Linked DNA regions of Luteibacter rhizovicinus DSM 16549. The protein of the gene in region 1 interacts with the protein of each later gene in a pairwise test. Links are inferred from orthologs where the notes say so. Each region holds a gene or a part of one and is shown in the gene's direction. Other genes may lie near its edges.

Region 1 (3,317 bases):
AGATTGCCCAGGCCGATGCCAATGTGCGCGCGGCCGTCGCCGATGCACGCAAGGCACACCAGACACTCGATCGCCTGCGGGCGATCAGCCAGGGCACGGGCGGTCGCGCGGTGAGCCGCGAAGAGCTGGACGATGCCGTGGCCGCCGCCGCCTCGGCCGATGCGAAGCTCGATGCCGAACGCAAGGCACAGGATCTCTCAGTAGCCGGCCCCCGCAAGGAAGACATCGACGAGGCACGCGCCCAGCGCGATGCCGCCCTTGCCGACAGTGCCGTGACGAAACAACAGCTCGCCGACGCCGAACTGAAGGCGCCCTCCGATGCCGTGGTGAGGAGCCGGTTGCTCGAACCCGGCGACATGGCCTCGCCGCAACGACCGGCCTACGCACTCGCCCTCGTGCATCCGAAGTGGGTACGTGCGTATGTGTCGGAGGCTAACCTCAGCCGGATCAAGCCGGGGCAGGCGGCTCGCGTGACGACGGATAGCGCGCCCGATCAGCCGATCGACGGCCGCATCGGTTACATCTCGTCGGTCGCCGAATTCACGCCGAAGAACGTCGAGACCAACGAGCTGCGCACCAGCCTCGTCTACGAGGTGCGGATCAACGTGACCGATCCGGACGACCGCCTGCGCATGGGCATGCCGGCGACCGTGGAACTGCCGGGCACCGTCGCGGCACAGCCATGACTACGCCGGTGGCCTTGGTGGCGCAGGGCGTCAGCAAACGCTTCATCGTCAAGAAGGCCGGGCGCACCGTGGTCGCGCTGGACGACGTCTCGATCGAGGTGAAGGGCGCGGCGTTGACCGCGCTGGTCGGCCCCGATGGCGCCGGTAAGACGACCCTGCTGCGACTGGCCGCTGGCTTGATGGTCGCCGACGCGGGGACGATGACGGTACTCGGCATCGACGCGGCCACGGACCCGCAGGCGATCCAGAACCGGATCAGCTACATGCCGCAACGCTTCGGTCTCTATGACGACCTGAGCGTGCAGGAGAACCTCGATCTCTACGCCGACCTTCACGGGGTTCCCGCGGACGTGCGCGGCAAGCGCTATCAGCGCCTGATGGAGATGACCGACCTGGGGCGCTTTACCGATCGTCCCGCAGGCAAGCTATCCGGCGGCATGAAGCAGAAGTTGGGCCTGGCCTGCACCCTGGTGCGTTCTCCCGAACTGCTCCTACTCGACGAACCGACGGTGGGTGTCGATCCGCTGTCGCGTCGCGAGTTGTGGCAAATCCTCGAGCAGCTCGTCGGCGAAGAAAACCTCAGTGTGCTGGTCAGCACCTCGTACATGGACGAGGCCGCGCGTTGCGCGCACGTCGCCGTGTTGCATGACGGCAAGGTGCTGGCGCAGGGCACGCCGGCGTCGATACGCGATACCGCCGAAGGACTCTGTTTCGCCGTCACGCCACCGACGGACCAGGCGCCGCGGCATCTTCAGGCGCGTCTCCTTGACGACGACCAGACCATCGGTGCCGTACCACGCGGCGGCAAGGTTCACTTCGTGCGTACCCGGCTCGCGGTGGAACAGGGCGATCCCGGTCTCGCGCCGCTACTGGGCGACGTGGAAGCCATGTCGGTTCAGCCGACGCTCGAAGATGGATTCATGCTTGCGCTGCGGTCGAAGGTGCAGCGCGATCTTTCGTCGGCCGCCTCGGTCGGAACGTCGACAACGGCAACGACCTCGGCGTCGCATGCCGGGTCCACTGCGGCGAAGGCTGGCGAAACCGTGATCGAAGTGAAGGACCTCGTACGCACCTTCGGCGATTTCACCGCGGTGGATCGGACGAGTTTCTCGGTCAGCCAGGGCGAGATCTTCGGTCTGCTCGGGCCGAACGGCGCGGGTAAGACGACCACCTTTCGCATGCTTTGCGGTCTGTTACCGGCCAGCGGCGGGACGTTGCGCGTCGCCGGTTACGACCTGCGCAAGGCCCGGGCGCAGGCGCGCCAGCAGATCGGTTATGTGTCGCAGAAGTTCGCCCTCTACGGCAACCTGACCGTGGACGAGAACCTGACGTTCTTCGGTGGCGCTTATGGCCTCTCGGGCAAACGCCTGCGTGAGCGCATGGACGCCGTGAAGTCGCAGTTCGAACTCGATGACGCCGGCCACGCGCAGGCGGGGCTGCTGCCCGGCGGTTTCAAGCAGCGCCTGGCCATGGCCACGGGCCTGTTGCACGAGCCGGACATCCTCTTTCTCGATGAACCCACCAGCGGTGCCGACCCGCTCGCGCGCCGTGAATTCTGGCGACGGATCACAGCCCTCGCTGAAGCCGGCACCACCGTCGTCATCACCACCCACTTCATGGAGGAAGCCGAGTACTGCGACCGCGTGGTGATCCAGGATGCCGGCAAGGTACTGGCCCTGGGTACGCCAGCGGCGATCCGCCGCCAGGCGGGCGAGACCGATGCGCAGCCCTTCGACATGGAACAGGCGTTCATCGGCATCGTCGAACAGAATCGCAAGGCGACGCGCGATGGCTCGCGGGAGGCGGCATGAACGGCGGCTTCTGGCGGCGCCTGCTGGCGCTCACACGCAAGGAAGTGAAGCAGCTGCTGCGCGATCGCAGCAACCTCATGATGGGCATCGCACTGCCGCTGGTGCTGATCCTGATCTTCGGCTACGGGCTTTCGTTCGATGTGAAGAACGCGCCGGTGGCCGTGGTGATGGAAGACCACTCGCCGACGGCCAACGACATGATCGCCGGATTACGCCTGTCACCCTACCTGGCACCGACGGTGGTCGACAGCATGCACGACGCCGAGAACCTCATGCTGGCGCGCAAGGTCGACGCCATCCTGCGCCTTCCGTCTGATTTTTCACGACGCCTGGGCCTGGGCGATGCGCACGTACAGCTGATCCTGCACGGGGCCGATGCCAACACCTCGCGCACCATCCAGGGTTATGTGCAGAGCGCGCTGGCGCAGTCGACGGTGGTCCAGGCCGATCGGTCCGGCGACACGCCCTCGCCGGCGGTGGGCAGCGTGCACCTCGAGCAGCGCCTGTGGTTCAACGAGGCGAACACAAGTACCTGGTTCCTCGTGCCGGGACTCATCGTTCTCATCACCACCCTGGTCGGCGCATTCCTGACGGCCCTGGTGATGGCGCGTGAATGGGAGCGGGGCACCCTCGAGGCGCTGTTCGTGACACCCGTGCGGCCGCTCGAGATCCTGCTTGCCAAGATCATTCCGTACTTCGGTGTCGGCATGATCGGTTTGCTGATGTGCCTGGTCGCGGCGCGCTTTCTGTTCGACGTGCCGATCTATGGCTCGCTCTGGCTGATCCTGCTGGTGTCGGTGTTCTACCTGTTCGTGGCGCT
Region 2 (3,543 bases), 2.2 Mb from region 1 along the record:
AGAAGATGCGTGAAGCCCTGCGCCTGATCCGCGAAAAGGCGCCGCGCCTCGAGGTGGAAGGCGAAATGCAGGCCGACGTGGCCCTCACCCCGGAACTGCGCGAGAAGATCTTCCCGAACTCGCGCCTGGAAGGTAAGGCCAATGTCTTCGTCTTCCCCAACCTGGATGCCGCCAACACGGCCTACAACATGATCCGCGTGCTGTGCGACGGCGTGGTCATCGGCCCCATCCTGATGGGCGTGGCCAAGCCGGCCCACATTCTGACGCCGCAGGCGACGGTGCGTCGGGTCGTCAACATGACCGCGGTGGCCTGCGTCGAGGCACAGATCCGGGCAGGTAAGCCCCGTACGGTCGTAAACGATTGATCGGGCGGCGCTTTGCGCCGCTTCGCCGATAAATTGGCTCCCACACAAACGCCATGTGGGAGCCGCTTCAGCGGCGATCCCGGCGTCAGCCGGGCCAGGTACGAAACCCCCGCTACAAAACAATTTAGAACGAGATAAACCCCCATACCGCCGCGTATGTGAAAACTTCGCGGTATCATGGAAAGGTTTTCCCGCCACCCCAGCGGGCTTCCCAGACCTCATGAAGCGCGCGCTAGGCGCGAGCGGAGCATCCATGGACCAGATCGACGATATCCTGAACCAGGACCTCGACCCCACCGAAACCCGTGAATGGGTCGAGTCGCTCAACGCCGTCATCAATCACGATGGCACCGAGCGCGCGCACTTTCTGCTCGAGCGGATGGTCGACTCCACCCGTCGCTCGGGCGGCTACCTGCCGTTCGACCCGACGACCGAGTACGTCAACACCATCCCGCCGCACATGGAAGCGCGCAGCCCGGGTAACGCCGCGATCGAGTGGCGCATCCGCTCGCTGATCCGCTGGAATGCACTGGCCACCGTCGTGCGCGCCAACCGTAAGCCAGGCGACCTCGGCGGCCACATCTCCAGCTTCGCCTCCTCGGCGACGCTGTATGACGTCGGCTTCAACCACTTCTGGCGCGCTCCGAGCGCCGAGCATCCGGGCGACCTGGTGTTCCACCAGGGCCATTCCGCGCCGGGCGTCTACGCGCGTTCGTTCCTCGAAGGCCGCATCACCGAAGAACAGCTCGACCTCTTCCGCATGGAAGTGGAAGGCAAGGGCAAGGGTCTCTCCTCGTACCCGCATCCGTACCTGATGCCGGACTACTGGCAGGTACCGACCGTGTCGATGGGCCTGGGCCCGATCCAGGCGATCTACCAGGCGCAGTTCTGGAAGTACCTCGAGCACCGCGGCCTCATTCCGAAGTCCGATCGCAAGATCTGGTGCTTCATGGGCGACGGCGAGTCGGACGAGCCGGAGTCGCTGGGTGCGATCTCGCTCGCCGGCCGCGAAGGCCTCGACAACCTCATCTTCGTCATCAACTGCAACCTGCAGCGCCTCGACGGCCCGGTCCGCGGCAACGGCAAGATCATCCAGGAACTGGAAGGCGTCTTCCGTGGTGCTGGCTGGAACGCGATCAAGGTCGCCTGGGGCAGCTACTGGGATCCGCTCCTCGCCCGCGACACCACGGGCAAGCTGCGCCAGCTGATGATGGAAACGGTCGACGGCGAGTACCAGGCCTGCAAGGCCTTCGGCGGCGCATACACGCGCGAGAAGTTCTTCGGCAAGTACCCGGAAACCGCAGCGCTGGTCGCCAACATGTCCGACGACGACATCTGGCGCCTCAACCGCGGCGGTCACGATCCGCACAAGGTCTATGCGGCCTACCACGCGGCCGTGAACACCAAGGGCATGCCGACCGTAGTCCTCGCCAAGACGGTGAAGGGCTATGGCATGGGCGCGGCCGGCGAGTCGCAGAACCCGGCGCACAACCAGAAGAAGATGGACACGGACGCGATCCGCGCCTTCCGCGACCGCTTCAACATCCCCATCCCCGACGACAAGCTCGAGGAAGTGCCGTACTACCATCCGGGCAAGGACTCGGAAGAAGTGCAGTACATGCTCGAGCGCCGTCGTGCACTCGGCGGTTCGCTGCCGCAGCGTCGTCGCAAGTCGGATCAGTCGTTCACCGCGCCCACGCTCGAAGCCTTCGAGCAGATCACCAAGGGCACGGGCGAGCGCGAGATCTCGACGACGATGGCCCTCGTCCGCGGCATGAACCTCATGCTGCGTGACAAGGAGCTCGGCCCGCGCGTGGTGCCGATCGTCGCCGACGAAGCCCGCACCTTCGGCATGGAAGGCATGTTCCGCCAGATCGGCATCTATGCGCCGTTCGGTCAGAAGTACCGTCCGCAGGATGCCGACCAGCTGCTGTACTACCGCGAAGACCAGAAGGGCCAGGTCCTCCAGGAAGGTATCAGCGAGGCCGGCGGCATGAGCGCCTGGCTGGCGGCGGCGACGAGCTACAGCATCAGCAATGTCGCGATGCTGCCGTTCTTCATCTACTACTCGATGTTCGGTTTCCAGCGCATCGGCGACCTCTGCTGGGCAGCGGGCGACATGCGCGCGCGCGGCTTCCTCATCGGTGGCACCGCCGGCCGCACCACGCTCAACGGTGAAGGCCTGCAGCACGAAGACGGCCATTCGCACCTGCTCTCCGGCGCGATCCCGAACGTCATCTCCTACGATCCGACCTTCTCGTATGAGCTGGCGGTCATCCTGCAGGACGGCACGCGCCGGATGATGCAGGAGCAGGAGGATGTGTACTACTACATCACCGTGATGAACGAGAACTATGCCCACCCCGACCTGCCGAAGGGCAGCGAGGAAGGCATCGTCAAGGGCATGTACCTGTTCAAGGACGGTGGCAAGGCGAAGAAGAACGAGACGCGCGTGCAGCTGCTTGGTTCGGGCACGATCCTGCGCGAAGTCATCGCCGCGGCCGAGCTGCTGGAGAAGGATTTCGGCGTGTCGTCGGATATCTGGTCGGTGCCGAGCTTCTCGGAAGTCCGCCGCGAAGGCTTCGACGCCGAGCGCTGGAACCGCCTGCACCCGGAAGCCACGCAGCGCGTGCCGTACATCACCGGCCTGCTCGGTGAGCGTCAGGGCCCGGCGATCGCCGCGACCGACTACGTTCGTGAGTTCGCCGACCAGGTCCGTGCGTTCATGCCCGATGGCATGCGCTACACGGTGCTGGGCACGGACGGCTACGGTCGCAGCGACTCGCGTGCGAACCTGCGCAGCCACTTCGAGGTCGATCGCTACTGGATCGCCCACGCCGCCCTGGCCGCCCTCGCGAAGGACGGCAAGGTCAACGCGAAGGACGTGAGCCGCGCCATCAAGGAATACAAGCTGGACGTCGACAAGCCGAACCCGCTGTACGCCTGATAGCGAGCAAACGAAGGGGCCGGAGCAATCCGGCCCCTTTTTTGTTGAGCGGTGCCCTTGTAGGAGCCGATTCATCGGCGAAAAGGGTGCTAGCCAATACCTGCCCCCCCCCAACGTCACATCCCGTCCATGGCATTGCCACCCCGAAGCTGGTATTTCTCCAAGGCATACGACCCGGGATTCCTGCCATGCGCCTCGCTCTTCTCGCTGCCTCCATCCTCTCCCTCGCCG

What was found.
Region 2: the proteins of BJI69_RS14915 (region 1) and aceE interact in binary tests that used the Escherichia coli proteins (3 or more experiments, as listed by UniProt). The link is inferred for Luteibacter rhizovicinus DSM 16549 from one-to-one orthologs.

The regions. Positions count from the first base shown.
Region 1 is NZ_CP017480.1:3,249,449-3,252,765, forward strand. What follows is about bases 91-3,089. They hold BJI69_RS14915 (ATP-binding cassette domain-containing protein), read left to right. Parts: upstream 91-682; coding sequence 683-2,497; downstream 2,498-3,089. Other genes in these bases: BJI69_RS14910 (HlyD family secretion protein), read left to right, coding at 91-686; BJI69_RS14920 (ABC transporter permease), read left to right, coding at 2,494-3,089. Also shown: more of BJI69_RS14910, read left to right, coding at 1-90; more of BJI69_RS14920, read left to right, coding at 3,090-3,317. UniProt on the Escherichia coli protein: Part of the ABC transporter complex YbhFSR that could be involved in efflux of cefoperazone. Probably responsible for energy coupling to the transport system.
Region 2 is NZ_CP017480.1:1,070,753-1,074,295, reverse strand. The notes cover bases 288-3,512. They hold aceE (pyruvate dehydrogenase (acetyl-transferring), homodimeric type), read left to right. Parts: upstream 288-618; coding sequence 619-3,312; downstream 3,313-3,512. Other genes in these bases: BJI69_RS05035 (DUF4377 domain-containing protein), read left to right, coding at 3,501-3,512; BJI69_RS05045 (NADP-dependent malic enzyme), read left to right, coding at 288-365. Outside these bases: more of BJI69_RS05045, read left to right, coding at 1-287; more of BJI69_RS05035, read left to right, coding at 3,513-3,543. UniProt on the Escherichia coli protein: Component of the pyruvate dehydrogenase (PDH) complex, that catalyzes the overall conversion of pyruvate to acetyl-CoA and CO(2).